Regions from separate parts of the Mesorhizobium sp. M0894 genome, predicted to be linked through region 3. Evidence: predicted binding sites of a transcription regulator. Region 3 holds the regulator's gene; each other region holds the start of a gene.
The links. The regulator LexA, encoded in region 3, represses DNA repair genes until DNA is damaged. The targets are predictions, from matches to a motif close to TGTTCNNNNTGTGTTCNG.

Region 1 (7,854 bases), on a different contig from region 3:
GCCCGCGACTTCCTGCTCATCGATCGAGACGATCTGGCCGACACCATGTGCCGGATAGACGATGTACTCGCCGGTCTTGAAACCGTGGCGCGCTGCGGTGGACTTCTTCTGCGGGGTGATCGTTGCCATTACGCCCTGAACTCCTTGTTGTGGTACCGGCATCGTGCCGGCCCGAACTCGTGCGACCGGGGTGACCGGTCCTTAGCCACACAACGATGAACTCACCGGAAGGCCAGGACCGGCAAATCGCAACATTGCGACCGCCTGCCCCAGATCGCTCTGGTCCGGATTGAGAAATTCACCTTTCAGTGATTTGGGGCGTTTGCGCCATAAATCGACGTTGTGTCACCGGCATGTTGGGTTGATATAACACAAAAAGTCGGAAGAATCAAGGTTTTGCTGCACGCGCGAAGGCCATGCGCCATCGCCGCCTGTCAAGGCAGTTAATGTATCACGTCTGTTACGCCGCGTCAGGCTGCCGCAATCAGCGCTCTCGTTAATCGCCTTCGCCGGGCTCCGGGGAGAAATATTTCTCGAATTTGCCAGCTTCCCCGTCGAAGGATTTGGCGTCGGCCGGGGGCTCCTTCTTGGCGGTGATGTTGGGCCATTTATCGGCATATTCGGTGTTGATCTGCAGCCATTTGTCGAGGCCCGACTCGGTGTCGGGCTTGATCGCGTCGGCCGGGCATTCCGGTTCGCAGACGCCGCAGTCGATGCACTCGTCCGGGTGGATGACGAGCATGTTCTCACCTTCGTAGAAACAGTCGACCGGACAGACCTCGATGCAGTCCATGTATTTGCATTTTATGCAATTGTCGGTCACGACATAGGTCATTGGTCGGCTCCGGGACGTCCCATTTTGTTGGGCTTTTTTGGTGAGGTAACGCCTTTGTCCGCCGCTGGCAAGGGCAGCCCTTGCCAGCGGTGCCGGGGTTTCCGGAATGGAATTCCAGAGGCCCGGCAAAGCGGAAGTTCGACCTTGCTCAATCGTCGCCGAGCAGGTGGTCGGTCTGGCGGCGTTCCTTCTTCGTCGGGCGACCGCTGCCGGCCTCGCGCAACGGCGGCACCGCATCCGGAAGCGCCTCGCCCTTGGGCGCGGGGGGCGGCGACATGTCCTCGTAAAGCAGGCGGGCTTCTTCGGCCGGGCCGCGCCGTGCGCCGGTGCCAAGGACTTTCCAGACGAAGATCCGCCGCTCGAGCGTGATGGTCAAAACGTCACCCGGCCGGACCGTATCGGATGCCTGCGCTGCTTTGTCGCGATTGATGCGGACGCGTCCGGTGACGACCAGCTTGGCTGCCAGCGTGCGTGATTTTACCGCGCGCGAGAAGAACAGCCACTTGTCGATGCGCTGGCGGGCATCAGTGACCATCGGACGAACAGCTTACTTCTTCAGCTGGTCGCGCAACGCGGCGAGCTTGGCGAAGGGCGAGTCCGGATCGAAGCGGACCGGGCGTTCCTCACGCGGCTTTGGCTGGAAGGCGGGCTTTGCGCCTTGGGCGCCGCCTTTGCCGTCCTGCCGTCCAGCCTTCCAGTCGGGCCGGTTTTCGCGCCGGTCGAGGCGTTCGCCTTGCGGCTTGCCGGCGCGCTGCTCTGCCGCCTCGCCTTGCGGCTTGGGCTTGAACTTGCTGCGGTCGAAGCGTGGCTTGCCGGCGCCGTCGCGCTGATCGTGGCGCCCTTGACGGGCGGGCCGGTCGCCCGGCGTCGGTTGCCCGCCGGCATCTACCGGCGCATCGCTGCGGCCGTCCGGCGCAGCTTGACCATTGCGCGCGCGACTGTCCCGATGATTGTCCCGGGGGCGGTTGTCATGCTGGCGATGACGCGGGCGCTGGTCGAAACGACCCTGCCGCCACAACAGCACAGGTTTTGGCTCCTCGGCTTCTGGGGCAGCTTCGCCGGCGACGGCTTCCGCCGTTGCTGCAGGTTCGGCCGGCGATGCTTCCATAGTGTCGGAAACCGGCGGCTCTGCCGGTGCCGTAGCCTCAGTTTCCGCCCCAAGTTCCGTCCTTGGCTCAACCGCTGGTTCTGCAGCCGCTTCGGCGGCGGGCTGGGTCTCTTGCGTGACTTCTGCCGCAGCTTCAGGGGCTGGAGCTTGCGGCTGGTCTTCCGCGACAGGCTCTGCCGCCGCTTCGGTCACGGCTTCGGCCGCCTCCGCAACAGGAGCCGCATCCGACACAGGCTCCGAAACCTCCGCCGGCGGCTCTGCCGCGGCAGCTGCTTCCGCCATCCTCGCCTGCTCGGCTCGCGTTGCCTCTTCCGCCGCCTGCTTTGCAGCGGCCGCTTCACGCGCGGCATTGTCCTGTGCTTCGAGCCGCGCCTTGACCTCGGCCGCCGGCTTGGCATCGGCGCGATAGCCGAGCCCCTTCAGGATTTCTTCCATGTCGTCGGCGGTGGCGCCGAGGATCGACATCATCGGCGGCGTGACCATGAAGGACTGACCGTCATAGGCGCCGTCGGGGCGAGGCCCGAGGCCCGGCTTCCAGTTGGTCGCCGGCCGGATCAGGTCGGCCAGCCGTTCGAGAATATCGACGCGTACAGCACGCCGGCCAAGATTGCGGTAGCCCGCCAGCTTGTAGAAGGTCTTGTCGAAGGTTGGATCGATGACCACCGAGGTGCGGCCGGAGGCCAGTGCGTGAACGACATCGCCGAAGCCGGGCTTGTCCTTGCCGTCGTTTCTCAGCGCCCACAGCATCGTTATCAACCCGGCCGGCGCCGGCTTGATCAGCGCCGGCACGAAGACATGGTAGGCGCCGAAGCGCACGCCGAGACGGCGAAGCGCCGCGCGGCCCTCCTGGTCGAGCGACTTCATCTCGTCGGCGATGTCGCGACGGTTGATGAGGCCGAAATGCTCGACGAGCTGGAAAGCGATGCCGCGGCCGATGCCGGTGATCTGCTCGGCATTCTTGAGATCGACCAGCGGCTTCAGCAGGGATTCGATCTGGAAATTGACGAAGCGCTCGGCGCGCGCCGCAACCTTGTCGCGGGCCGGGCCGGTGAGTTGCTCGTCGGCGAGCAGAACGAGACGCGGCTTCAAAGCTTCTTCGCCAGCGACCAGCGTGCCGATCGGCGCGCCGATCCAGCGCAGCGTGCCATCCGAACCCAGCGCGATGTCGCCATTGGCCGAGGCGCCGAAGCGTTCGGCACGCGCCTCGAACTCGGCGGCAAGCGCCTTCTGCGCCGCCGCCCGCACCGCCTTGGCGTCCTCGCCGCCGGCGCTCTGGTCGGCGGTGAAGCGGAAACCCTGCAACTCGCCGACGTGATGGCCTTCGACGAGGACGGTTCCGGTTGGGCTGATTTCGGCTTCAGGCATCGTGTTTTCTCTAAGGCGCCGCATGAGGACGGAAGTCCTGCGGTCTACAAAACGTTTCGTCAACCGCTCATGCAGCGCATCCGACAATCTGTCTTCGATTTCGCGCGTCTTTTCCTGCCAGTGTGCCCGATCGGCCAGCCAGCCGGGCCGGTTGGAAACGAAGGTCCATGTGCGGATCTGGGCAATCCTGTGCGATAGCGTGTCGATATCGCCTTCAGTGGTGTCGGCCCGGCGCACCTGCTCGGCCATGTAGTTCTCGTCGACATGGCCGTGCCTGGCAAGGTCCATGTAGATGGAGGCGATCAAGTCGGCGTGCTGGGCCGGCGCGATCTTCCTGTAGTCGGGCAGCGCGCAGGCTTCCCACAGCAGCGCCACCCGCCTGGCGTCGGTGGTGAGTGCCCGGATGTCCTCGTCGCGCGACAGATGCTCGAGCGCCTGCGCGTCCACGGCCGGCAGTGCGCGCGTCAGGCCTTCGACCGGGGCGTTGGTCTCGATCGAGCGCTTCAGCGCATCGAGGTTGGCGAAATCGAAATGCGCGGTACGCCACTGCAGCACTTTCACCGGATCGAAATCATGCGCCTCGATCTTCTTGACCAATTCCTCATCCAGCGGATCGACCTGGCCGGTGACGCCGAAGGTGCCGTCGCGCAGATGCCGGCCGGCACGGCCGGCAATCTGGCCGAGCTCGGCCGCGGTCAGGTTGCGGTACTGGTAGCCGTCGAATTTGCGATTCTGGGCGAAGGCGACGTGGTCGAGGTCGAGGTTGAGGCCCATGCCGATGGCATCGGTGGCGACGAGGTAGTCGACATCGCCCGACTGGAACAGCGCCACCTGGGCGTTGCGGGTGCGCGGGCTGAGCGCGCCGAGCACGACGGCGGCACCGCCCTGCTGGCGGCGGATCAGCTCGGCGATGGCATAGACCTCGTCGGCCGAGAAGGCGACGATCGCGGTGCGCCGCGGCAGGCGGGTCAGCTTCTTCGAGCCGGCATAGGCAAGATGCGACAGCCGTGGCCGGGTCACCACCGACACGCCCCGCAGCAGGCGCTGCAGAATGCCGTGCATGGTGGCCGCACCCAGCAGCAGCGTCTCCTGGCGGCCGCGCAGATGCAGGATGCGATCGGTGAAGATGTGGCCGCGTTCGAGATCGCCAGCGAGCTGGACCTCGTCGATGGCAACGAAGGCGGCGTCGGTCTCGCGCGGCATCGCTTCCACCGTGCAGACCGAGTATTTCGCGCCCGCCGGCTGGATCTTTTCCTCGCCGGTGATGAGCGCAACCTTATGGGCGCCGACCTTCTCGCAGACGCGCGTATAGACCTCGCGGGCAAGCAGCCTGAGCGGTAGGCCGATGACGCCGCTCTCATGCGCCACCATGCGTTCGATGGCGAGATGGGTCTTGCCGGTATTGGTCGGGCCGAGCACGGCCGTCACGTCTCGACCCGACAGGATCAGCGGTTCAGTGTGTTTCGGATGGATGTTCATCGGCCTGGAAATAAGGCTCTCTGCCTCGCATTGTCGGGAGCGCGCCCATATTGGCCGCGTATGACAGGCGACACATAGGGATTTCGGGCGCGAAGCGAAAGCGGAATGTGCCGAGGGCAGGCTGATTGGTCGGTTCGAAGCCAGAAATCTGTTCCCGATTAACAGTTGGAACGAGTCTGGAACGAATCAGCGACGAATCACTGACTCGCGCTGATTCAGGTTTTGTTCACGGCTACATCTGGGATTTCTGCCGGCGAGTCTCACCACATGCTGAATCACAGAAACTGGCCCGATTCATGCAGGCGGCATTCAAACGAGCACCACCGTTAACCTTTGCCGGTGAATGATCGTGGCCGGCCAATCTGCTTCGCCCAACATTATGAAATTATTGATGTTTCCTAATGCGCTTTAATCATTTCGAGGGTGTTTTCGGCTCTCGCCGTTAACGTTCCGCTCAAAGCCGGAACGAATCGGCGACGAATCAGCGATAGGCAAAGTTTCTTGGTTTGTTCACCGCAACATGTTGTGTTGTGAACAGCTTTTCCACCGAGAATCCACAGGCTGCCGGGCAGTTTTTGCACAGGCTGCGCAGCGGCCGTTAACCTTTGCGTGCCGGATTGGGGCAGCGTGCTGAATCGAGATCTTGCAACGGGAAGACCGCTATAGAAACGGGCCGTTTTGCAGGCCCGTTCGTCCAAGCGCGTATCTATCTCAACGTAAAGATAAACGGTCAGGCGATGTACTGCCCGCCATTGGCTGATATGGTCGAGCCGGTGATGAACCCGGCATCGTCGGAAGCGAGGAAGACGACGCAGCGCGCGATCTCCTCCGGCTCGCCGAGACGGCCGACCGGGATCTGCGGAAGGACACGCTCGTTGAGCACCTTCTCGTCCATCGCTTTGACCATCTCGGTGGCGATGTAGCCGGGGCAGATGACGTTGACGGTGATGCCGGCGCGCGCGCCTTCCTGGGCCAACGCCTTGGTGAAGCCGATATCGCCGGCCTTCGAGGCCGAATAATTGACCTGGCCGACCTGCCCTTTCTGGCCATTGATCGAGGAGATGGTGATGACGCGGCCGAATTTGCGGTCGCGCATGCCGCCCCACAACGGATGCGTCATGTTGAAGACGCCGGAAAGGTTGGTGTCGAGGACCTCTTTCCATTGCTCGCGCGTCATCTTGTGGAACATCGCGTCGCGCGTGATGCCTGCATTGTTGACCAGCACCGATACGGGACCGAGATCGGCCTCTACCTGTTTGATGCCGGCAGCGCAGGCCTCGTAGTCGGCGACCGACCATTTGTAGACCGGGATGCCGGTCGCTGCCTTGAACTTTGCTGCCGCTTCCTCATTGCCGGCGTAGTTTGCGGCAACCGAATAGCCGGCGCTTTTCAAGGCGACCGATATCGCCGCGCCGATGCCGCGCGACCCGCCTGTGACGATTGCAACCTTTGTCATGTGTCCTCCCGGGAAATGCAGATGACTGAGCGTTGAAGCGGTAGGGTTTGCCCTCTATTCCCTACTCGCTTTGCGCCAGTATCCTATTCGTATCGCTTATCTCATCACAATGCTTCCACGCACATGGCAACGCCCATGCCGCCGCCGATGCACAGCGTGGCAAGACCTTTCTTGGCACTTCTGCGACGCATTTCGTAGACCAGCGTGTTGAAGATGCGGGCGCCCGAGGCGCCGACCGGATGGCCGATGGCGATGGCCCCGCCATTGACGTTGACGATGGACGGGTCCCAGCCCATGTCCTTGTTGACGGCGCAGGCCTGCGCGGCGAAGGCCTCGTTGGCTTCGACCAGATCGAGGTCGCCGACCGACCAGCCGGCCTTGGCCAGCGCCTTGCGCGAGGAGGGGATCGGTCCCGTCCCCATGATCTGCGGGTCAACGCCGGCGGTCGCCCAGGAAACGATACGCACCAGCGGCGTGATGCCGCGCCTTGCGGCTTCCGCTTCGGTCATCAGCACCACGGCGGCGGCGCCGTCATTGATGCCGGAAGCATTGGCTGCTGTCACCGTGCCGTCTTTGTCGAAGGCGGGCTTGAGCTTGGTCATGGCGTCGATCGTCGCGCCATGGCGGATGTACTCGTCCTGGTCGACTATCGTGTCGCCCTTCCTGCCCTTGACTGTGAAGGCAACGATCTCGTCGTTGAATTTTCCGCCTTTCTGCGCAGCCTCGGCCTTGTTCTGGGAAGCCAGTGCGAACTGGTCCTGGTCGTCGCGGGTGATTTGGAACTGGCGGGCGACGTTCTCCGCCGTGTTGCCCATATGATAACCATAGAAGGCATCGGTCAGGCCGTCCTTGATCATGGTGTCGATCAGCTTGAAATCGCCCATCTTGACGCCACCGCGCAGATGCTGCGCATGCGGAGCCATCGACATCGATTCCTGGCCGCCGGCAACGATGATTTTTGCATCGCCCTGGGCGATCTGCTGCATGCCGAGCGCGATGGCGCGCAGGCCGGAGCCGCAGAGCTGGTTCAGGCCCCAGGAGGTCGCCTCCTGCGGCACGCCGGCGGCCATGGCCGCCTGCCGCGCCGGGTTCTGCCCTTGAGCCGCGGTCAGGATCTGGCCGAGAATGACCTCGTCCACCTCCTTGCCGTCGACGCCGGCGCGGGCAAGCGCTTCCCTGACGGCGACGGCACCCAGTTCATGAGCTGGCGTGTTGGCGAAGGCGCCGTTGAAGGAGCCGACAGGCGTGCGCGCCGCACTGGCGACAACGATGGCGTTGGAAGCGGACATGTTCTTCTCCAGACTTTCGGGGAGCGATTTCGGGTGCCGTCGGGGACTTTTCTTGCCCTTTCCACAACCCGAGTCAAACCCGAAATGGGCATGGCGTTCCTCCGCGGCAAGCAGGCCGCGCGTCGCTGCGATGACGGCCCATCCGTGCTGCGCAGCATAAAATGTTCCCGCACTGCACAAACAGCTTGGATTCATGACGCTTTTGCGCATATCCTTTAACAAGGCGCAATCGTTACCGGCGGCTTACTTAAGCTGGCCGGTGTCCGGGGAGGATGCAGATGGCCGCGAAAGACGAACCTATTGTTATCAAGAAATATGCCAA
Region 2 (7,854 bases), on a different contig from region 3:
CATGTTCTGTAGGCAAACGTCGGCAACGCGGCGGGACTGGCGCCCGATTGTCGCTGCTTGACGAGAGGAGCGGTCACTCTGCGCCGGCGATCCCACCCTGGCGCAGCCAGCTGCATTTTCGCGCAAGCAGGCGCTAAACTTCGGGCTCGTTCATTCGTGACATCTTGCCAATCTATGGAACGAGGCTGCCCCTCACGGGTTTTTCTATTAGAGGGACGTTAAAGAAGGAGGTAGCTATGAAGAAGCTCCTGCTTGCCTCGGTGATCGCCATCGCCTCGGCGGCTTCCGTGATCGGCCCGGCGAATGCCGGCGGCAGTGTCACGATCGGCATCGGCAACGGCTATGACGACGACTATTATTATCGCCATCATCGGTATTCCGATTACGACGATGAGTACGTCCCCCGTTACCGCTATGACGTCTATGACGAGGACTACAGGCCACGCTACCGGTATCACCGGCGCTGCCACACGGAAGTCGTCAAGCACTGGCGTCATCACCACCGGGTTATCGAAAGAATCCGTGTCTGCCGTCGTTGACGGATCGATCCGGCCGGCAGTGCCGGCCGGATCGGTGGGGCTCCTCACCTCGGCTTGCGCATCAGCATCATGCCGTAATGCACAGCCAATATGTCGAGCCCGATCTTGAGTAGTTTCACCACCACGTCGCGCGGCTCGCCGGCCTGTTCGGCCAGGCTCTTGACCGTTGCGTCGGCACAGCAGACCTTTTGCACGATGCCGGCGATTTCCCAATGGGCAAGCGCCCTGGTGGCCTCGGCATGGTCGCGGCCGGCGGACAGGATGTGATCGGCGACACCGCTGCCGGTGCGGCCGCCGTCGACGCGCTCGGCCCAGGCCATCGGCTTGGCGCTTGCCTCCGACGAGTTGCGGAAATCCTGGCGGTAGCGCATGCCTGCCTCGCGCTGCTGGCGCGACAACGAGGTGAGGCCGGTCAGCGGGTCGACATTGCGCACCCGCACGATGCCGCCGGTCGCGGTGTGGCCGTCATTGGAAACCTCATAGAGGCGCGCCGCCTCCTGCGTCCCCTTGGCCAGCCGCTTGCGGCCGAACCGGTCGTCCTGCAGCGCGAAATCATGGCCGATCTCCTTGCGGATGCGCACCTGCTCGGCCTCGCCCTTCGGCAATCGCGGCAGCCTGGTTTTGGTCTTTTGGACGGTTTTGTTGCTCATCGGCTCTGTCCTCCTGGTTTTCTGTCGTCGGGCTCTGGCGAATTTCCGTCATCCAGCGGGGCTCAAATCGCTTTGGCCGGCAGCGTGCGCAGGAAGCGCGCCGCGTGATAGGCGCAGTAGCTTTTCGAAGGCCTTGTGCGCAGCCCGCAGCACAGCATGTCCAAACCGGGGCGGCTGCCGGGGGCGTCGTTTTCCGCATCCTCCTGCGGCGTCGTGTCGAGCGGCGCGCGGCAGCGGTCGAACAGGCAATCGATGAAGCGCATGGCGACGAAGTGCGGCTGGCGGCCGCCGGCGGCGATCGGGCGCGGCGCCGGCATTTCGAGCGGCTCGCCATCGGACCCCGTGATCCGAACCGGACCCGGCTGCCAGGCCGGCGGCGCCAGCCTGGCCGACAGCCTTGCCGGGCGGCAGTGGTGCTCGGCCGGTACTACCCCTGCCTGGCCGGCGGAGTTCGACGGCTCTGGTGCCGATTTTCCATGCCGGCCGCCCGACCGTCCGCTACACCAGCCCTTGGATCTGGCAAGGCCGATGGCGTGCAGACGGGCGGTGCGGTGGACGATGCCGATGATGGCCGCGCGCGAGGCCGGGCGGCCGCGTTGCGCACTCAGCCGGGCGGCGATCTTCGCGGCCGACAGCCCACTCATCAGCCAGTTCTCGATTTGTTCCAATTCGGAGGGGGAATAGCGGGCGGCCATGATGTTTTATTCCCTGCAAAGGTGGTTGTGTGGCGCCGGCTTCGCCGGCCTCAGGCTCGAAAGCCGGTCAGCCCTCGCGTGGCTTGCTACGATCGAGCTTCATCTCGGCCGCCTGCCTTGTTGCGCCGGAGACTGCCTTGGCCGCCCGCTTGTCGAAGGCGATTACTGTGCCGTCGTCGGTGCGGATGCAGGAAACCGCGGCATCCGCATTGCCGGCCGGCAGGCAATTCGTGGCCGGAGCCGTGAGGGGAACGGCTCCGGCTGTTCCGGCCGCTTGCGCTGCCGGATCCGAGGCGCGAGCCTCGGGCATCGTCCCGGCCGGGGAGGAGGACAGCCAGGACGAAGGGGAAAAGGTTGGCACATGACTATCTCGGCCGCCTCCTTGGCGCTGGGGGGCGGATTCGAGGACCGAAAGCTGGCGGAGCGACTTGTTCATGGCCACATAAGAGCATAACTTAAGACGTAATGCAAGCTATTCTTGCATAGACGAAACCGAATCTTGTGCCTCAGATGGAGCCATGGTGAAAACTGCACTGTCGATCAAGGTCGGGGCGGCGATCCGCCGGGCGCGCAAGCAGCGCGGCCTGGTGATGCGCCACATTGCCGAGCACAACGACACCGACGTCGCTGCCGTCGGCAATTGGGAAACCGGGCGCAACCTGCCCAAGACCGAGAACCTTTTGAAGACCGCCGCCTTCCTGCGCGTCGACCCGGTGGCGCTCGGCAAGGGCGAGGTCGTCTTCCTCGAAGATGCCGGGCCGGTTGCCGATGCCGAGATCGTCACCGATCCCGGCCCCCTGCCCGCCGGGCCGATGGACATCCAGCTTCTCGGCACCGCCGTCGGCGGCGACGATGGCGACTTCACCTTCAACGGCCAGCCGGCCGGCTATGTCCAGCGGCCGCCGGGGATCCGGCATCTGCGCAACGTGTTTGCGCTGCACGTGCTGAGCGATTCGATGGTGCCGCGCTACGAGCCCGGCGAGATGATCTATTGCGGCGGCCGCGAGGCCGTGCCCGGCGACCATGTGGTGATCGAGACGCTGCCCGAGGAGAACGAGCAAAACGGCAAGGCCTTCATCAAGAAGCTGGTCAAGCGCACCGCCGCCGAGCTGATCGTCGAGCAATACAATCCGCCCAAGACGCTGACCTTCAACCGCTACGCGATCAAGAACGTCTTCCGCGTCATCCCGCTCAAGGAACTGCTGGGGTATTGACGGGCGCTTGTTGCCTTCTCCCCTTGTGGGAAGGTGGATCGGCGCACAGCGCCGAGCCGGATGAGGGTGCTGGAAGGAACGCGGCGGAGGAAATGTAGACGCGATTTTAAGCACTTACGCCATCAAGGTAGCGATCCGTCCAACACCCCTCATCCGACCGAGCTTCGCTCGGCCACCTTCTCCCACAAGGGGAGAAGGGAAGAGCAGCACGCCCTCCCCCTCAAGCCCGCCTCGATTGCTCCAGCTCTCGACCGTTGAGCAGGCGCGCCTCGGCGCGGGCCCGCTGCCGGTCGTCGATGAAGGCAGCCTGGATCGAAACGGCGGCGCCCGGCAGGCCGTCGGCCCGGCAGGCCTTGCAGATCAGGCGCCCGGAAAGTGCTGATAGCGGTGTCTCCGGCCTCACCCCATGCCGCTTGAGCTCGGCCGGCTTCCACCACCTGTTGCGGCCGCAATCGATGCACTCGACGGCAATCGAGACGACATCGGCGATCGTCGCTTCCTTGCCCGCTAATGCCATGGCCATCCCCATCGTTGTTCCTGCTTTGTTCACATCATTATCGGTTTTCGAGGCGGAGTCGAGTCGGTTCCGCTTACACCAACGTGAAAGTTTCACTTGTTCATTTATTTGAGTTATGCTTCTATACCATGCAAGCTGGAATCGGCGCAGCCGCGGCCGCTCCGTCCACCGAATGCAAGGGAGTGACGATGGACCTCGCCCAGTTCGCCCAGGCCTGCGGTTATGCCGGCGACAGCCCGGCCATGCTTGCCGCCTTCGCGGCCATCCGCCAGGACGGCATCCGCACGGCGCGCCAGGGCCATCGCCAGCGCAAGGCGGCGATCGACCGGATGAAGCCGAGCCGCGCTTTGTTCCTGGCGGCGATCCGCCCGGCGCAGTCGGCCGAGGAGGCGATCGAGGACGCCGCCCGCTTCCTGTCGATGTTCCGCAACATGCCGCACTGGCGACAGGAAAGGCGCAGCGCCGACCTCGCCCGCGCCAGGCAGCAGCGCCTCTTCGCCCGCTTCTTCCGCCGCTACGGCTATCGCCTCTGGGCGTTGGAGGCCGCCTGAAGACGCGCGCCCCCCTTGCAGTCAAAACGGATATTGCGATCGCCAACACTGCGCCGTATGTCTCCGCGCGATGAGCGAGATCGAATTCCGTCGTGCCCAGGCGCCCGACCTGCCGGCGATCGTTGCAATGCTTGCCGACGATGCGCTCGGCGCAGACCGGGAAGACCCGTCCACGCCGCTCGCGCCATCCTATCTCGATGCCTTCAGCGCGATCGATGCCGATCCCAACCAGTTGCTGGCCGTGGCCGTCGAGGCCGGGCAATTGGTCGGAACGCTGCAACTCAGCTTCCTTCCAGGCATTTCGAGGAAAGGCGCCTGGCGCGGCCAGATCGAAGGCGTTCGCGTCGCCCGGCAATGGCGCTCTCGCGGCGTCGGCAAGCTGATGATCGAATGGGCGATTGAAGCGTGCCGTTCGCGCGGCTGCAGCCTCATTCAGCTCACCACGGACAACAGTCGACGGGAAGCGCACACCTTCTACGAGCGCCTCGGTTTCACCGCCAGCCATCTCGGCTACAAGATGGCGCTGTAGGTCGCTGCAGCAGGCGCCGTCGGCGAAGCTGCCGATCTCCCCCCTTGCGGGGGAGATGCCCGGCAGGGCAGAGGGGGGTGCTGTCCCTCCGACCTGTCAACCAATCGGAGCCAAACCCTCAGGCTGATTCGAGTTGGCAACAACTGAAGTCGAAGTTGGCGATCCGTCCCACCCCCCTCTGTCCTGCCGGACATCTCCCCCGCAAGGGGGGAGATTGGATGTTGCTTCGACTTTCGCCAACCACCAACGCTGGAACGCAGGCAGACAGAGGGCGCCAAACTGAAACAATTGCCCTTCACCTGCCCTCCGCGCCGCTTGACAATCCGCCCACAATGTTCTCTTTATGTTCTCATCAAAACTCTAGACAAGGCGGCGTTCGAACCGCCGCGGGCGAACGGGCCGGATGGAAGCCAACATCCTCCACGCGGATCTGGATGCCTTCTATGCCTCGGTCGAACAACTGCTCGACCCGGCCTTGCGCGGCAAGCCGATTGCCGTCGGCGGCGGGGTAGTGCTCGCCGCATCCTATGAAGCCAAGGCGTTCGGCGTGCGCGGCGGCATGCCGGGACGGCGGGCGCGGGAACTCTGCCCGCAACTCATTTTCGTCGGCGGCCATTTCAAGGACTATCAGCGGCTGGGCGATGCAGCGATCAAGGTGCTCGGCGATTTCACGCCGGTGGTCGAGCGGATTTCCATCGACGAGGCCTTTGCCGACGTCGCCGGCTGCACCCACCTGTTCGGCTCGCCGGCCGAGATCGCCGGCAAGATCCGCCACCGCGTGTGGGCCGAGCTCGGCCTGCCGATCTCGGTCGGCGTAGCCCGCACCAAGCATCTGGCCAAGATCGCCTCACAGGTCGCAAAACCCGACGGGCTGGTGGTGGTCGATCCGCGCCACGAGCTGGAGTTCCTGCACCACCTGCCGGTCGAGCTGATGTGGGGTGTCGGCCCGGTCACCAGGGAGCGGCTGGCCGGCATCGGCGTCAACACCATCGGCGAGCTGGCGAAGACCAACAATGGCGCGCTGGAGCGCCTGCTCGGACCGGCGGCGGGAGAGAAACTCAACGCGCTGGCGTGGAACCGCGATCCGCGCAAGCTGGAGACGCAGCGCCGGGCGCGCTCGGCCGGCGCGCAATCGGCGCTCGGCCGAAAACCGGCCGAGGAGCAGGTCTTCGTGCCTGCGCTGCTGCATCTGGCCGATAGGGTCGCCACAAGATTGCGGGCGAAATCCCGGCCCGGCCGCACGGTGACGGTTCGTGTCCGCTTTGCCGACCTGCGCTCGGTGACGCGCTCGATCACGCTCGACCAGCCGATTTCGGCAACCGCCATGCTGGCCGAGATCGCCGAGGCGCTGGTGCGCAAGGTGCTCATCGACCATCCGCACGAAAAAACCATCTCGCTGCTGGCGATCGCCGTCTCGCATCTGGAGCAGCATGCCGGCCTGCAACTGGAACTGCCGCTTGGGCTCGACGACGACCGCCGCCGCCCCGGCACCAGGAGGGGCGCGGCGCGCTGGACCGCAGATCGCGCCGTCGACAAGATCCGCGATCGTTTCGGCTGGGAGGCGGTCGGCTACGCCTCGGTCGCGCTCGGACTGTCGCGGTCCGTTCCCGACGCGTTTCGCGAGCTCGCCGAAAAGGAGCTGTGAGCTGCGCGGCCGGGGCGAAAAAAGATTATCCGACAGGAGCCAGGGGCGATACTGCCGGCCCGTTCAAGGCCGTGCCATCGACGGCAAAATGCGAGCCGTGGCAGGGGCAGTCCCAGCAGCGTTCCAGCGAGTTCCAATGAACGTGGCAGCCGACATGGGTACATGCGGCCGAGCGTTTGTAGAGCGTGCCGTCCTCGTCGCGAAAAGCCGCGACTTTGGTAAGACCTTCGCGGACGATGGCGCCCTGCCCCGGCCGCAGCTTGTCGGCGGAATCGATTTCACCAGGCGCGACATACTCGGCAAAACTCCTGATCGCTGTCGCATTCTCCGCTAGATAATCGGCGATCGCCCGTACCGTCTTGCGAGAGGGTTCGTAAAGTTCCCGCCAGGGGCTTTCCCCCTTCAGAATCAGGTCCGAAATCAACAGGCCGGCCACGACCCCATGGGTGATGCCCTGGCCGGAATCGCCGGTAGCAACGAAGACTCGCCGATCACCGGGATTACGACCGATGAATCCGGCATAATCGACCGTCTCCATCACCTGCCCGGACCATCGATTGGCTTCCGCGCCGATGTCGGGCACCAATTTTTTGATCCAGGCCGCCAGGGCCGTGAAGCGGTGGTCGGCGTCGTCGGCCTGCCCTGTTTTATGGTCTTCACCACCGACGATCAGAAAGTCGGTCTTGCCTTCGCCAGGCTGCAGACGGACGTAGTGATAGGGGTCCAGCGTGTCCCAATAGAGTCCATCCGGCAAAACGTCGCGCGCGATCTCGAACGACATCGCGTAGGTCCGATAGGGCGCTTGCTTGGTATGGAGCGCGACCCGATCGTTGATCGGCGAGTTGGTGGCGACAACGGCCGATTTGGCAGACACGGCAAAGCCCGAGACCGTGCTTACGCGCACGCCGCTGTCGGTCTCCTCAACCTTGTCGACGATGGTCTCCGCATAAAGCGCGCCGCCGTGCGCGCGGATGCCGGCAGCCAGCCCGCGGAGATATTTGAGCGGGTGGAATGTCGCCTGATTGGCGTAGCGAAGGATCGGTGCATCCGAAAAGCCTGCAAACGGCACGCCTGCGGTTTTCTCGACGCCGACACCGATTTTCCGGGCGGCGTCCAGTTCGCGCTCGATGACGGATTCCTTCCTGCCCGACGCCGGAAACAGAAAACCGTCGAGGCGGCGGAAATCACACGCGATACCCTCCGCCTCCAGGATCGATTGGATACGGTCAATAGCGGCCGACTGGCTTTGATAGTAAATCCGCGCCAGTTCCTCGCCGCGCAATTTGATCAGTTCCGAAAAATAGTCATCGCAGATCGATGACAGGTGCGCGGTGGTGCGGGCCGTCATGCCGCTTCCGATCCGGCCGCGATCGAGCACCGCCACCTTTTGCCCGGCGATGGCCAGTTCGTAGGCGACCGACAGTCCGACAATGCCAGATCCGACGACCACGACATCGACCTGTTCACTCCGCTCGAGCGGAACCGCATCAGACGCTACTTCGGTTCTCGCCCAA
Region 3 (7,854 bases):
CAGCCGGTGAGCGGCTGCTGGATGTCGGCAAGATGCCGCTCAGCCGCATAGATGAAGGCAGGCGCGCCCGGTCCGCCATTCAGATATTTGTAGGTGCAGCCAACGGCAAAATCGGCGTTCGCCGTGTCGAGCTCGACTGGCATCGCACCGGCGGTGTGGCAGAGATCCCAGACGATCATCGCCCCGGCTTCCTGGGCCCTGCGCGTCAGCGCCGGCATGTCGCGCAGTTCGCCCGACTTGTAGTTGACGTGGTTGACCAGCACCACGGCGGTGCGTTCGTCGATCAGCTCTTCGATGCTCGGCGCGTCGACCCCCGAGAGGCGCAGCAGCGTATCTTTTCGCGTCGAAACCACACCCTCAGCCATGTAGAGGTCTGTCGGAAAACTGTCGCCCTCGGCGACGATGACCTGCCGCTCCGGCCGCATGGCCATGGCGGCGTGCAGCAGCTTGTAGATGTTGACCGATGTCGTGTCGCAGACCACCGTCTGGCCGGCCGCGGCACCGATCAGGCGCCCGAGCTGGTCGCCAAGTTCGAGCGGCATGTTGAACCAGCCGGCCGTGTTCCAGGCGCGGATGAGATCATGCGCCCATTCTTCGGTCACTGCCTTGCTCAATTCATCGAAAGCGGCACGCGAAGCGGCCCCTAGCGAATTGCCGTCGAGATAGATCACTCCTTGCGGCAGCACAAAGCGGTCCCGCATCGCGCGCAGCGGATCTGCAGCATCCATCGCCCTTATGGCCACGAGATCGGGAATTCCTGTCATGATTTGTCTGCTCCCCAAGATTCACCGCAACGCCGGACACGCATCGACGGCATCCATCGGTCACGAGCGGTTCTCCATTACCTGGTATCGCGCAGCAAGGCTCCACCGGCGACAAGTTGCCTGACCATGCGGTGGAAACCAGGAGCCAAGCCAACCCAAGGTTGGCGTTTTGAGTTCGTTTCGTTCACGGTGCATTGACCAAACCGCACAGTCGATACGGCTTCAATTCCGTGCCCCTTTGCCGGCTGACGGCCGATACCAGTGCCGCCTTCTGGAAACCCAGAGGCCGCAAACGAAAGCAGAATCAAGGCGATGAGGCCCGCGGCGGTGAAAATGCAGCGTCCCGGTTTGGCGAGTGGTATCGTTACCCGAGCCCTAACACATTCATTAAACTTTAAACAGTTGCGGAACACAACTGGAACAGATAGTGTTTGTTCTGGGTTTGTTTTTCTGATTCTGTTGGGGGTCGCTATGCTGACACGCAAACAACACGAACTGCTTATGTTCATCCACGAAAGGCTGAAGGAAAGCGGTATCCCGCCCTCCTTCGACGAGATGAAGGAAGCGCTCGACCTGGCTTCCAAATCGGGAATCCACCGGCTGATTACGGCGCTGGAGGAGCGCGGCTTCATTCGCCGTTTGCCCAACAGGGCCCGTGCGCTGGAGGTGCTGCGCCTGCCCGATTCGATCGCCCCCGGCCTCAATGCGGCACGCAAGTTCTCGCCGAGTGTCATCCAGGGCAGTCTTGGGCAAGGTCCTCGGCAAGGCAAGCCGACATCGTCGCGCGTCCCTGCAGCCGGCAATGACGACGATGTCGTCGCCGCCGTGTCTATCCCGGTGATGGGCCGCATCGCCGCTGGTGTGCCGATCGATGCCATCCAGCACCAGACGCATTCGATCTCGGTGCCGCCGGACATGATCATGGGCGGCGAGCATTATGCGCTCGAGGTCAAAGGCGATTCGATGATCGAGGCTGGCATTTTCGACGGCGACACGGTGATCATCCGCAATGCCGATACGGCGAGCCCCGGTGAGATCGTGGTGGCACTGGTCGACGAGGAAGAAGCGACGCTGAAGCGGTTCCGCCGCAAGGGCGCCTCGATCGCCCTGGAAGCCGCCAATCCGGCCTACGAGACGCGCATCTTCGGACCAGACAGGGTCAAGGTGCAGGGCAAGCTCGTTGGGCTGATCCGCCGCTACTGAGCTGCGCCCTTGGCGCCGGCTTTTGGCTTGTCGGCTCTGCGGTATGGCGGCATGCCCCGCGCCGCGCGTGAAAATTTCCGCTGCACGTGCCAGGGCCGGTATGATTTTTCGACGGCGAAGCGGATTTCGGCGCGTGTTGCCGCTTGTGGATCGAAATAGACGGCCGCACTTCCCGCGCGCGCCAGTTGCCGTTTGGTGACGACGAGGACCAGCCGGTCGTAGTAGCAGGGATTATGGGCGGTGGCGTCGTCGATGACGATCAAGCTGGCAAAGGCGCAGGCTGGCCGTGCAGTTTCGCGGTCATTGGCTAGCGCGATGATCGCGCCGGATGGATGCCTGGCAAGGCAGAGACCGTCCGTGCAAATGAACGGCATGCCCGGCGGTAAGTCGGCCGGATCGGCAATGTCGAATTGCGGATCGTTCTTTCCAGGTGTTTCCGGCGCGACGATAGCCTCTGATGTGAGCGCGCGTTTCCAGTTGTCGATGGTGAACTCATTCGGGCGTGCCCGGTTGACCGCGAGTTCCCCGCTGCCGATCGGCAGCGCGACGAGCCGTGCGTCCTCCGAGATCAATACATCGGGTACGCGCGTCTGCGTTGTCGTTAGCAAGCCGGCGAGCGCAAAAGGAAGGGCCACGAGCCGCAACCAGGTCGTCGCCATGCTGGCAATGACGAGGGCGATCGTCACCAAAAGGACAGATCTCAGCGAAATCAGCCCGACCGCATCGATCGGCGAGCGCTCGGAGATCCACCCGGACAGGGCGATCATCGCCGTCAGCCCCTTGCCCATCACGTAGAGGAAAGGCCCATCCGCGCCGAACGGCATCGCCAGCGCACTGAGGACGGCGAAGGGCATGACGACCAGTGAGACAATAGGCATGATGGCCAGATTGGCGAACAGGCTGAGCGGCGCCACGCGCTGGAAATGCCATATGGCGAAAAGCGCCGTGGCGCTCCCTGCAATGATCGAGGTCATCGCCAGGCCGCCCATGCCCAGCAGTACCTTTCTAGTGGCAAAGCGTAGCGGCGACCGCCGGGGCGGCGGCGTGGTGGCCCCGCCGGCGCGGTAATCGGACCAGCCTGCATAGGCGCCGACAAGGGCCGCCGTCGCGGCGAAGGACATCTGGAAGCTCGGACCGACCACCTCGTGCGGCGACACCAGAATGACCGCGATGGCCGAGATCGCCAGGTTGCGCATGGTGAGCGCGGCCCGGTCGAACAGCACGGCGATAAGCATCACCGCCAACATGATGAAGCTGCGTTCGGCCGCCACCACAATGCCGGAAAAGACGAGGTAGGCCGCAATCGAAAAAAGCGCGGCGGCCGCCGCGTATTTCTTGACCGGCCGTCGCGATGAGAAATCGGGAAACAGCGCAAAGGCGCCGCGCAGCAGCGCCATAATGGTGCCGGCGACCAACGCCATATGCAGCCCCGAGATGGAGATGATGTGGTAGATGCCGGTACGCCGCATCGCTTCGTTGATCTCCTCGGGAATGCCAGCGCGCACGCCGACGATCAGCGCAGCAGCAATCTCGCCCTCGGCGCCGCCGATGCGGCTGCGGATATGGTCGGCGATGGATTCGCGCGCGTCTTCGATCGCGGAAGAAAGCCGCGCGGCAAACGGCATGCTGCCCGACGACACGACTTTCGGATTGCCGAGAAAAAAGCCGCTGCCGCCGATACCGGCAAAATAGCTGTCGAAGGAGAAATCATAGCTGTCGGGCCGCACCGGCCCGGTCGGCGGCAGCAGCCGCACATAGCCGGCGATCTCGGAACCGGCGGTCAGCTCAGCCGGTATTTTCATCGCCGAAACGCGGACCCGTTCCGGCATGTAGCGCAGTGTCGGCCTGGCGGTTGAGATCACATCGATCGTCAGCCTGATGCGGCCGCTCGCCATGGGCTCGAACGATACGACGCGACCCGTGAGGCGCGTCGAGATTTCGGAACCGAGCATATGCGTTCCGACACGCCAGGTCTCGACCTTGGCGGCAAGCACGCCAAGCGCGCAGAGCAACGCCGCCATGAAGCACAGGCGGGTTCTGGGCCACGACCGCGAGGCGACGGCACAGAGGGCTGCCAAGGCGACGATTGCGATCGGCTGTGGAAAGGCCGGCTCCACCGCCAGCGCAAAATATACGACCACCCCGCATGCGAGGAACACCGGCACCAGCAGGAAGGCGACCCCACGGTCGAGCTCCAGGCCGACCGCCGAGGTTACGCCGTTGCGGATACGGGACGGTGACGGGAGGCGGAAACGCCGGCGTAGGCGCACGATGGGCTCGGCCGCGGGCACGAGAACCGTTGCTGGGTCGCTCGCCGGCAGCGACGGGGCATCAAAGCGTGGAACCGGCAGCAATGCCGGTGCCGGCAGGACAGGCACGGGCGCGGCAAACAGCAAGCGTTCGCTGACGCCGCTGCCAACGTCCTCGCCCTCGCCCGCACCACGGCCTCGCACAGCCATCGGGTCTGCCCCTTGCGCCCTCGACCTCCTATGCTACATGAACGCGCAACGCGCGAAAGTCCGCAAACCCACTTCCTTCGCCTGCCTGAGAGTTCCATGCCCGACAAGGTCGTCACCCGTTTTGCCCCCTCGCCCACCGGCTATCTGCATATTGGCGGGGCGCGCACGGCGCTGTTCAACTGGCTGTATGCCAAGCACACAGCCGGCACGATGCTGCTGCGCATCGAGGACACCGACCGCGAGCGTTCCACCGATGCGGCAACCGCGGCCATCCTCGACGGGCTTTCCTGGCTTGGCCTGACATGGGACGGTGAGCCGGTGTCGCAGTTCGAGCGTGCGCCGCGCCATCGCGAGGTGGCCGAGGAACTCGTTCGCATGGGCAAGGCCTATTATTGTTACGCGACGCCTGCCGAGTTGGAGGCAATGCGCGAGAGCGCACGGGCCAAGGGGCTGCCTCCCCGCTATGACGGCCGCTGGCGCGATCGCGACCCCTCGGAGGCGCCGGCCGGCGCCAAGGGGGCGATCCGCATCAAGGCGCCGACAGACGGCGAGACGGTTGTGCATGACCGCGTCCAGGGCGACGTGCGCTTTCCCAACAAGGATCTCGACGATTTCATTATTCTGCGCTCGGACGGCAACCCGACCTACATGCATGCCGTCGTCGTCGACGATCACGACATGGGCGTCACCCACATCATCCGCGGCGACGACCATTTGACCAACGCCGCCCGCCAGACGGTGATCTACCATGCCATGGGGTGGGAGGTGCCGTCGATGTCGCATATCCCGCTGATCCACGGTGCCGACGGCGCCAAGCTGTCGAAACGTCACGGTGCGCTCGGCGTCGAGGCCTATCGCGCCATGGGCTACCTGCCGGAGGCGCTGCTCAATTATCTGGCGAGGCTTGGCTGGAGCCACGGCGACGATGAGATCATGTCGATCGCCAACATGATCGCGTGGTTCGACATTGGCGACGTCAACAAAGGCGCCGCCCGTTTCGACTTCGCCAAGCTCGAGGCGCTGAACGGCGTGCACATGCGCCGCATGAACGACGCGACGCTGCTCGATATCTTCATCGCCACTCTGCCCTATCTCGAAGGCGGTCCGGCGATCGCAGCTAGCCTCGACGACAGACGCAAGGCCCAATTGCTTGCCGCTTTGCCGGGCCTGAAGGAGCGCGCCAAGACGCTGGTCGAACTTGTTGAAGGGGCTGCATTCCTATTCGTCGAGCGGCCGCTGCCGGTCGACGAGAAGGCGGCGGCGCTGCTCAGCGGTGACGCGCGCGCGATCCTGCAGGGCGCTCATGCGGCGCTGGCCACGGTTTCGGAATGGTCTGCCGCCTCGGCGGAAGCCGCGATCCGCGACTATGCGCAGGCCGGCGGCCATAAACTCGGCGCCGTGGCCCAACCATTGCGCGCCGCGCTCACCGGCAAAAGCACCTCGCCCGGCGTCTTCGATGTGCTGGCCGTGCTTGGCCGCGAGGAAAGCCTGGCGCGGATCGCTGATCAAATCGATTAGGAAACTGGCCCAAGAAGATTGGCATTGAAAGGTGTGTTTCGCAGTGCAACATTGGGTCTTGGCCTAATCTGGCGCGCAGATTCAGTTGCGGGCGCAAATGTGCGTATTCCGACGCTTTTGACGTGTTGGGTTCAGATATTTTGCCGTTGCCGGCCTGAGGAAACAAAAAGGAGTTTGCTATGACCGAACCTGCGACAAAGATGGAATTTGGCGGCAAAACCCAGGCGTCGACGGCAAAACTGGAACTCGACGGCAAAACCCATGAATTCAAGATACGAAGTGGTTCGGTAGGACCTGATGTCATCGACATCGGTTCGCTCTACAGCACCACCGGCGTATTTACCTACGATCCCGGTTTTACGTCGACGGCGAGCTGCGAATCGGAAATCACCTTCATCGATGGCGATGCCGGTATTCTCTTGCACCGCGGCTACCCGATCGACCAGCTGGCCGAGCACGGCGACTTCCTCGAAGTCTGCTATCTCTTGCTCTACGGAGAACTACCGACCAAGGCGCAGAAGGACGATTTCGACTACCGGGTGACGCGCCACACCATGGTGCATGAGCAGATGTCGCGCTTCTTCACCGGCTTCCGCCGCGATGCGCATCCGATGGCGGTGATGTGCGGCGTGGTCGGCGCGCTGTCGGCCTTCTATCACGATTCCACCGATATCTCGGACCCTTATCAACGCATGGTCGCCTCTATGCGGCTGATCGCCAAGATGCCGACGATCGCGGCGATGGCGTATAAATACCACATCGGCCAGCCGTTCATTTATCCGAAGAACGAACTGAATTTCGCAGCCAACTTCCTGCATATGTGCTTCGCCGTGCCTTGCGAGGAATACAAGATCAATCCGGTGCTGGCGCGCGCCATGGAGCGCATCTTCATCCTGCACGCCGACCACGAGCAAAACGCCTCGACCTCGACCGTCCGCCTCGCCGGCTCGTCGGGCGCCAATCCCTTTGCCTGTATCGCTGCAGGCATCGCCTGCCTGTGGGGTCCTGCACATGGCGGAGCCAACGAGGCAGCCCTGAACATGTTGGGCGAGATCGGCCATGTCGATCACATCCCGGAATTCATTGCGCGCGCCAAGGATAAGAACGATCCGTTCCGATTGATGGGCTTTGGCCACCGCGTTTACAAGAACTACGATCCGCGCGCCAAGATCATGCAGAAGACCGCGCACGAAGTCCTGGGCGAGCTCGGCATCAAGGACGATCCGCTGCTCGACATCGCCATGGAGCTGGAAAAGATCGCGCTGACCGATTCCTATTTCATCGAGAAGAAGCTCTACCCCAACGTCGATTTCTATTCCGGCATCACGCTGAAGGCGCTGGGCTTCCCCACTACCATGTTCACCGTGCTGTTCGCGGTTGCCCGCACCGTCGGCTGGATTGCGCAGTGGAAGGAGATGATCGAGGACCCGCACCAGAAGATCGGCCGTCCGCGCCAGCTTTATACCGGTGCGCCGGAACGGGATTACGTGCCGATCGCGAAGCGGTGAAGGTAGCGAGTAGCGAGTAGCGAGTAGCGAGTAGTAGCTGAAGCAGCTTGGCTGTTACGGCCAGCACCATTTCCTATTCGCTACTCACTACTCGCTCACTTCCTCACCATGCCCATCACCACCCCCGCCGCCATCTCGCCTGACGGCTTGTCGGTTGCCATACGCCCGGCGATGTCGGCAAAACCGTCCTTCTGCCAGGCGCGGTAGGCGGTATCGGAGAATAGCGCCTCCAGCTGGCGCGCCAGATAATGCGGACGCACATATTGGTTGTAGTGTTCCGGCACGACCGGCCGGTCGGCGATGAGATTGGGCAAGGCTGCGCTCCAAACTTTGATCAGTCCCTGCGCCATGCGCATGACCGGATCGAGCCGGTAGCAGGAGATCATCGGCACGCCCGCCAGT
Region 4 (7,854 bases), on a different contig from region 3:
CCAGCAGATTGAGCCGGCCGGCATCGGTGACGATATTGTCTGAAAAACGCCGCCGCTCGGCCTCGTCCATCGCGCCGCCCGAATCGCGCAGCAGTTCGGCTGCCCCCTGGATCGCCGTCAGCGGCGATTTGAGTTCGTGCGAGACGTGGGTGGCGAAGGTCTGGATGCTGTCGGAGCGCGCATGCAGCTTTTCGGCCATGTCGAGGAAGGCCGCGGAGAGCGCCGCCATTTCGCGCGTGCCGTGGTGATCAAGCGGCCTGATCGCCTCACGGTCGCCGGCGGCGATGCGCTCGGTGCGCTCGATCAGTGCATAGATCGGCCGGCTGACGGTGCGCAGGAAGACCAGCCCGATCAGCAGCGTGCCGCCGAGGATGGCGATTGCCGCCAGCGCCACCTTGCCGCGCTCGCCAAAGAGATGCTTGACGATGTTGTTCGGCGTCCGCGACAGATAGACCACGCCGGCGACCTTGCCGGAGACCGCAACTGGTATGGCGACGAAGACGCGGACTTTGGTGCCGCGGCTGACCGAATAGAGCGGCGGCGACGGCTGGTCGGGAACCCGCAGCCTGAGCGCGCTGGCGTAGCGGCCGGCAAGTGCTGCGCGAACCTCTTCGACAGCGGCGAGCGACAGGCCGGCCTCCTCACGCCCGGCGATGACCACGCCTCTGGGATCGAGCAGCCGGAAGCCGGCCAGCGTGGTTTTCTGCGTCGCGGCAAGAATGCCCGACAGCCGCGCGCCGATCGCCGCGACGGCAGGATCGACGCTGGCCGCCGTGGCCGCTGGCCGGGTCGGCAGTATCCTGTCGGACGCAAGATCGAGGCGCGGTTCGATCGGCTGATAGGCAGAAGCCCGATCCCTTGTACTGGGTGGAGGCATGGGTGTGCCGAGCTTTTCCGGGGCAAGGCCGGCCTCACGGACCTCTAGCGCATAGATCGCGGCAAGGGCGGCACCTTGCGCGATCAGCTCGGCCTCGGTCTGGCGGATCAGCTGGTTCTCGTACAGCCGGAAGAAGAACAGGCCGGCCAGCGGCAGTGCCATCACCATGATCAGGATGGCAATGACGACCGTGGCAAGCCGTGGCCGCCATTTGCTGCCAATCCGTTCTTGGGCGCTCACGCGCCGCATTTGCCGAGCCGGAAGCCGACGCCATGCACGGTCTCGATTGCATCGACGCAGCCGACCGCCGCCAGCTTGGCGCGGATGTTGCGGACATGGCTGTCGACGGTGCGGTCGGCGACGTGGATATTGGCAGCATAGGCATTAGCCATCACCATGTCGCGGCCGAGCACATGCGCGGGACGCGCCAAAAACCCTTTCAGGATCGCGAATTCGATGCCCGTCAGCACCAGCGGCTTGCCGTCGAAGCTGGCTGTATGGCTTGCCGGCACTAAGGCCAGTCTGCCATGCGAGAATTGCCGATCATCGGCATGTTCGGGCGCAGGCCGGGCGCGGCGCAGGATGACGTTGACGCGGGCGACCAGCTCGCGCGGGCTGAACGGCTTGGTGACATAGTCGTCGCCGCCCATTTCCAGCCCGAGGATGCGGTCGATCTCTTCATCCCGCGCTGACAGGAACAGCACCGGCACGTCGGATGTGTGGCGCAGCCGCCGGCACACTTCCAGCCCGTCCATTTCCGGCATGCCGATGTCGAGCACGACGAGATCGGGCGCGCGGCGTTCGATCGCCTGCAAGGCAGCCGCGCCGTCCGGCACCGCCAGCGTCTTCATGCCGGCCTTTTCGAGCGCGAAGCAGATGATTTCGCGAATGTGCGGATCGTCGTCGGCGACCAGTATGTGGTGCGGCATCAAATCAGCGGCCCGGCATGAAGGGTTCGGACATCGGAGGAGCCACGAACGGGATACGTGCGTCGAGAGCACGAAGGCGCCGCCAGTCGCGAAAGCTCCAGGCGCGCCAGTTTTCTAGGCCGGCGCGGTAGCGGGCCTCGTCCTGCCCAAGCAAACGGGCGAGTTCGCGGTACGAGGAAACGCTGGCCGCATTCGTCCTGCCCTGATGCTCGAGGAAACGGTCGAGCGCCGGCCAGGCGCTGGGACCGAGCGTACGCAGATACCAGAAATCGAGTTCGGTGCCTTGGCCGGTCATTTCGAATGAGTGCTCGACATTGTAGTTGGCGATCAGCGCCGCGAAGTTGACGAAGCAGCAGGCATAGAGCGTCATTGAAAGCGTCAGAAGATTGGCGGAAAGCAGCCATTCATTGGATTTTTCGAACGCGATGCGGGCGATGATCAGGGCAAGGCCCGCCGCCACCAGTCCGATCCAGACGAAGGCGGCGATGCGCCAGTAGGTCAGCGCGTAGATGCCGATATAGAGGTCGAGCCGCAGGATCGACGAGATGACCAGCACGATGTTCTGCGCCACCCAGACGTAGACCAGCCGGCGGATGAGCGGATCGCTGGAGGTCGTGCTGCCCGGCCGCAGCGCCGCCAGGACGAAGCCGGCTGCGAGCAGCGCTGTGATGATCAAGGGATAGGCGCCGCGATGCGCATAGGCGGCGTAGGTCAGCCCGTCGGGAAGCGCGATGCCGCCCCACAGATAGGTGGCGTCGAGCGCGGTCTGCATCGCGAAAAGGATGTTGAAGACGACCAGCGCACGAAGAATCGCGGCCTTGCCGAAGATGATGTCCTCGATCGCCTTGGCGGGTTTTGTCGTCGCCCGGCCGACAGGCACAGGCGACAGCACACGCGGAATGGAGCGGAGAAAGCGCGGTAGGCGCGGGCGCAGAAAGGCCCAGACGCCGACCAGCACGAACAGCCAGAAGGCGAGACGCGGCAGCTGGATGAGCTCGAGCAGTGCCATTAGGTCGATCAGCGACAGCCAGTATTCGACGACCGGATTGGCGGCGCCGAACAGCGCGAGAAACACCGCGCCGAGGCTTAGCGGCATGACCCAGACGGCAATCGTCGCAAGGCGCACGCGCCGTCGGCCAAGCTGCCGGGCCGCCTTGCGCCAGCGAAAGAAATCCAGGACGAACCGAAAGGGCGTTGCAAGCAGGAATAGCGAGAGTTGGCCGGCAATGCGGGCAACCCCGTGCTTCAACCGCCCGGCCAGCGAAAGCGCGAAGACGGCCAGCGCCGCCAGCCCGATCGAGACGGAAAGCGCACTGACATTTTCCGCGAGCGGCAGCAGCGCCACAAGCAGCGCAACTGGCTTGAACCAGGGCCTGCCATCGTTGAAGGAGCCGAGAGGATGGACAGCCATGCTCGTGGTGGCAATCGCAACGCCGAACAGGAAAAGCGTGATGCCGGCCGGTTGGCTATAGAAGAAAAAATCGGCCAGCGCGACGAGCAGGACGGCAACGCCGAAGCGGCTGCAATAGCTCGGCGCCGGCGTGAGGAACGCTGTCATGATCGGGCTTTCTCGGCCGCTTTGATGCGGCCGGAATATCTGGGCGGGGATTTGCGGACGAAAGGGAGGAGGTTTGCCGGGGGCGGATCGACAAGCCACCAGCTGTCGCGGCGAAGCCGGTACGGCAGGGACCAACGGCAATTTGTTTGCTCTTGCATGCCGCCTTGTCGCATTCTGTCGGGTGGCAAGCGGGGCGGAGACGAGGAGATTTTCCGAAATTGCGTGCAGTTTTTATGCACGGCTTGCCTCGGCCGTCTGCAGGCGGCATAGATCGGACATGACTGCCGAACCCTCCCGCCCGCGCCGCTCGGTGCTTTACGTCCCGGCTTCGAACGACAAGGCATTGGCCAAGATCCGGTCGCTGGCCTGCGATGCCGTCGTCATCGATCTCGAGGACGCCGTCGCCCCGGCCGACAAGCTTTCCGCGCGCGAAAAACTGGCGGGGATTTTCGCCGGCCGTTCCAACCGGCGCTGCGAGATGGTTGTGCGCATCAATGCGCTGTCGAGCGAATGGGGCGCCGACGATCTGCTGGCTGCGGCAAAATGCGCTCCCGACGCCATCCTGCTGCCCAAGGTCGACACGCCGCGCGACATTCTCGAGGCCGGTGACGTTCTCGACGACAATTTTGCGCCGGACGAGGTCAAGCTATGGGGGATGATGGAGACACCCAAGGCGCTGCTCAACATCGGCCCGATCGCCGAGCTTGGCCGCGACCCAGCCTCTCGACTGGTTTGTTTCGTTGCCGGAACGAATGATCTGGTCAAGGACACCGGAATTCTCACCACGCCCGACCGGCGCTATCTCGTGCCGTGGCTGATGCAGATGGTGCTCGCCGCGCGCGCCGGCGGCCTCGACCTGCTCGACGGTGTCTTCAATGATTTTCGCGAAATGGACGGGTTTGCGCGCGAGTGCACGGAAGCGGCCGCCATGGGCTTCGACGGCAAGTCGCTGATCCATCCGGCCCAGATCGAGGCCGCGAACCGCGCCTTTGCGCCGTCGCCTGAAGCGATGGCCGAGGCACGCGCGGTCAAGGAAGCCTTCGCGCTTGCCGGAAATGCCGGCAAGGCGGTGATTGCGCTGAACGGAAAAATGGTCGAACGGCTGCATTTGGCGCAGGCCGAAAAACTGCTGGCGAAGGCCGCCGTCATCGGGGCATGATTGGCACTTACGACAGGAATGAAAAATGAAACTCTACCGCTTTTTGTCCGGCCCGGACGATGCCAGCTTCTGCCACAAGGTGACGGCGGCGCTGAACAAGGGCTGGCACCTGTTCGGCTCGCCGACCTATGCCTATGACAAGGAAGCCAAGACCATGCGCTGCGGCCAGGCCGTGGTGAAGGACATCGAGGGCCAGGAATACGGCCCCGACACCAAGCTCAGCGACTGGTAGCGCTGACATCGCTTCGGGTGCCCGCGAATGCGGGACACTTCTGGACGCTGGCGCGAAGGAACGCTGCGCTCTCCAGTCAAAACGACGTCACTCCGCTGCCTCTTCGATCTTCTCCATATCATCGTCCGACAGGCCGAAATGGTGACCGATCTCATGGATCAGCACATGGGTGACGATGTCGCCCAGCGTCTCCTCGTTCTCGGCCCAGTAGTCGAGGATGGCGCGGCGGTAGAGCGTGATGCGGTTCGGGCCTTCGCCGGTCTGCGGATTCCAGCGCTCGGCGATGCCGCGCCCCTCGAACAGGCCGAGCAGGTCGAAGGGCGTTTCCAGCGAAAGGTCGTCCATGATCTCGTCGGTCGGGAATTCGGCGATCTGAATGACGATCTCGCCGGTCAGCTTGCGAAACTCCTCCGGCAGATGGGCATAGGCCTCCAGCGCCAGGAGCTCGATTTCCTCCATCGTTGGCGAAAGCTGGTCGTGCCAGATGCGTGTTTGGTAGATGCGAGCCATGCTTTGTCCTTTGATCCCGGCATATAGGCTTTCGGGCCGGACTCGGCAAATGGCCGAGCTGGAGTGCCCGTGTCATGCCATCAAGGCAGGAATAAATTCCCCATGACTCCGCTTGACTCTTTGGCCGCCCTCTGGAATCTATAGGAACATAACAGGAACAATTGTGAGTGGAAGCTGACCGTCATGGCGACAAGCGCCGTGGCGCGGGAGACTGTTTTTGCCCTGCGCCGCCAGATCGCGAAGATCGAAGGGACCTTGTCCGAGCGCCTGGAAGCGCCGGCCGGTTCCTCGTTTGACGCGGATGTGCCTCGCCAGAGTCTGGCATCCTCTCGGAATCCGACACCCGCTCGGAATCTGACCATTGTCAGGCGCGGCCTCGCCGTGGCGCCGCCCGATGCGTTTTTGCGCACCGGTGCCGAGCGCCTCGATGCTGCGCTGAGCGGCGGCCTGCCGAAGGCGGCGCTGAGCGAGTTTCATGGCGCCGCGACCCGCGATGCCGGAGCAGTCGCCGGTTTTGTCCTGTCGCTCACCAGCCTGATCCTCAGCCAGGGGCCGCGACTGCCGGTGCTGTGGATCGGCACATCCGAGGTGTTCCGCGAGGCCGGCTTTCCCTATGCCCGGGGGCTTCACGCCTTCTTCGGCATCGAGCCGGAGCAATTGCTGTTTTCCGAGGCGCCAAGGCTGCTCGATGCGCTGTGGGTCGCCGAGGAGGCTGCCAGGATGACGGCGCTGGCCGCAGTCATCCTCGAAATCCGTGGCAACCCGCAGCGGCTGGATCTCACCGCGACGCGGCGGCTGCACGCCCGGGCGCAGAGTGCCGGCCGGCCGCTGTTCCTGCTGCGCCAGGCCGGCGAGCCCGAGCCGACGGCAGCGCCCGTCCGCCTCATCCTGTCGGCGGCACCGGCGGCAGCGCGCGAGACGATCGCCGGGCCGCTCGCCGGCTCGATCGGCCGGCCCGCCTTCACCATCACCATCGGCAAGAGCCGCACTGCCTTGCCCGGAAAATTCACACTGGAGTGGAACCCCGATGAACGCATATTCGAAGAAAGACGGGGCGAGGAATGGGCAAAGAATCCTGTCCCTGTGGTTTCCACATCTCGCCGCCGAGAGGATCCTGCGGCAGCGCCTGGGGCGGTCCTGGCGTTCCCGGCCGTCGGATCACCTGCCGCTGGTGATCAGTCACCGCGACCGGAACGCCCAGCGCATCGCCGCCCTCGACGAGCGGGCCGAGGCGCTTAACCTGAAACGCGGCATGGGCATAGCCGATGCACGCGCCATGCATCCCTCGATCGACATCGTGGAGGCCGATCCGGAAGCCGACCGGCGCCTGCTCGAAGGCCTCGCCGACTGGTGCGACCGCTATACCCCGCTGGTGGCGCTCGACGGGGCCGATGGCCTCTATCTCGACGTCACCGGCTGCACCCATCTTTTCGGCGGCGAACGCTCGATGCTGGACGACATCCTGTCGCGTTTTTTCCATCAGGGCTTCGATGTCCGCGCCGGGCTTGCCGCCACGCCGGGCTCGGCCTGGGCGGCGGCGCGGTTTGCCGGCGACCGCATCGTTCCCGATGGTGAGGAGGAAGCGCTTCTCGCGCCCTTGCCGTTGGCGGCACTGCGCATCGATCCAGAGGTCCGCGCCAGCCTCGAAAGCGTCGGCCTGCGCACGGCGGGCGCCGTCATGGCGGCACCGCGCGCGCCGCTGGCCCGCCGCTTCGGCGCATCGCTGCTATTGCGCCTCGACCAGGCGCTCGGCCGCCTCGACGAAGCCGTGTCGCCGCGCCTGCCGGTCGCGCCGCTTTCGGTCGAACGCCACCTCGCCGAGCCGATCATGCTGACCGAGGACATCGAGCGGCTGACAGGCATGCTGGCGGCCACATTGAAGAAGGACCTCGAGCGTCGCGGCGAGGGCGCAAGGCGGCTGGCGCTGCTGCTCTTTCGCGTCGATGGCGGCGTCAGCCGCATCGCCGTCGGCACCTCGCGACCTTTGCGCGAGCCGCTGCTGATCCAGAAATTGTTTCACGAAAGGCTTGCCGCGCTCGAACAGGATATCGACGCCGGCTATGGTTTCGATCTCGTGCGCCTCTCGGTGCTGACCGCCGCCGCCTTCGACATGCAGCAGGCAGACCTTGCCGGCGAGACGAACGACGGGGGCGCCGACATCGCGCTTTTTGCCGACCGCATCCGCGCCCGGCTCGGCGAAGGCGCGGTCTTGAAGCCGGTCGCCGTCGAGAGCCATCTGCCGGAGCGCGCCGTCGCCGCCATTCCCTTCGCCGAAGCGCCGCAGAGAAGCTCGCCGCCGAAGCAGCCGGACAAGGTGAAGGATGCTCCCACGACCGTCTTCCAGCCGGAACGGCCGATCCGGCTTTTCCGTTCGCCCGAGCCGATCGAGGTGCCGGCCACCGAAATGCCGGATGGCCCACCTTTGAACTTCCGCTGGCGGCGCGCGCTCTACCGGGTCGCGCGCGCCGAAGGGCCGGAGCGCATTGCGCCTGAATGGTGGCGAGAGGCGGCGGGACGGGAAGATGCGCCGACCCGGGACTATTTCCGCATCGAGGATGCCGACGGCCGCCGTTACTGGCTTTACCGCCA

Region 1: NKH91_RS07045 (helicase-related protein) is a predicted target of LexA. The motif match lies at 4,954-4,971, and genes of this name have one in related genera.
Region 2: dinB (DNA polymerase IV) is a predicted target of LexA. The motif match lies at 5,029-5,046, and genes of this name have one in related genera.
Region 4: NKH91_RS09030 (ImuA family protein) is a predicted target of LexA. The motif match lies at 5,408-5,425, and genes of this name have one in related genera.

Annotation. Positions count from the first base shown of each region.
Region 1 is NZ_JAMYOG010000003.1:151,626-159,479, reverse strand. Features, by position in the region: gene NKH91_RS07060 (CarD family transcriptional regulator) at 1-129, opposite strand, end outside; gene fdxA (ferredoxin FdxA) at 497-835, opposite strand; gene NKH91_RS07050 (RNA-binding S4 domain-containing protein) at 984-1,370, opposite strand; gene NKH91_RS07045 (helicase-related protein) at 1,383-4,787, opposite strand; gene NKH91_RS07040 (hypothetical protein) at 5,186-5,485, opposite strand; gene phbB (acetoacetyl-CoA reductase) at 5,518-6,243, opposite strand; gene NKH91_RS07030 (acetyl-CoA C-acetyltransferase) at 6,348-7,532, opposite strand; gene phaR (polyhydroxyalkanoate synthesis repressor PhaR) at 7,811-7,854, shown strand, end outside.
Region 2 is NZ_JAMYOG010000010.1:90,455-98,308, reverse strand. Features, by position in the region: gene NKH91_RS20090 (hypothetical protein) at 1-12, shown strand, start outside; gene NKH91_RS20085 (hypothetical protein) at 237-539, shown strand; gene NKH91_RS20080 (DUF6456 domain-containing protein) at 584-1,189, opposite strand; gene NKH91_RS20075 (high mobility group family protein) at 1,252-1,884, opposite strand; gene NKH91_RS20070 (hypothetical protein) at 1,952-2,194, opposite strand; gene NKH91_RS20065 (XRE family transcriptional regulator) at 2,403-3,098, shown strand; gene NKH91_RS20060 (hypothetical protein) at 3,319-3,615, opposite strand; gene NKH91_RS20055 (hypothetical protein) at 3,804-4,166, shown strand; gene NKH91_RS20050 (GNAT family N-acetyltransferase) at 4,237-4,695, shown strand; gene dinB (DNA polymerase IV) at 5,099-6,340, shown strand; gene NKH91_RS20040 (FAD-dependent oxidoreductase) at 6,366-7,854, opposite strand, start outside.
Region 3 is NZ_JAMYOG010000002.1:301,296-309,149, forward strand. Features, by position in the region: gene kynU (kynureninase) at 1-764, opposite strand, end outside; gene lexA (transcriptional repressor LexA) at 1,236-1,967, shown strand; gene NKH91_RS04790 (ComEC/Rec2 family competence protein) at 1,961-4,426, opposite strand; gene gltX (glutamate--tRNA ligase) at 4,523-5,944, shown strand; gene gltA (citrate synthase) at 6,124-7,452, shown strand; gene lpxB (lipid-A-disaccharide synthase) at 7,548-7,854, opposite strand, start outside.
Region 4 is NZ_JAMYOG010000003.1:537,932-545,785, forward strand. Features, by position in the region: gene NKH91_RS09000 (ATP-binding protein) at 1-1,039, opposite strand, end outside; gene NKH91_RS09005 (response regulator transcription factor) at 1,114-1,806, opposite strand; gene NKH91_RS09010 (DUF4153 domain-containing protein) at 1,811-3,364, opposite strand; gene NKH91_RS09015 (HpcH/HpaI aldolase/citrate lyase family protein) at 3,642-4,523, shown strand; gene NKH91_RS09020 (DUF1737 domain-containing protein) at 4,549-4,755, shown strand; gene NKH91_RS09025 (metallopeptidase family protein) at 4,843-5,265, opposite strand; gene NKH91_RS09030 (ImuA family protein) at 5,449-6,504, shown strand; gene NKH91_RS09035 (DUF6504 family protein) at 6,437-7,854, shown strand, end outside.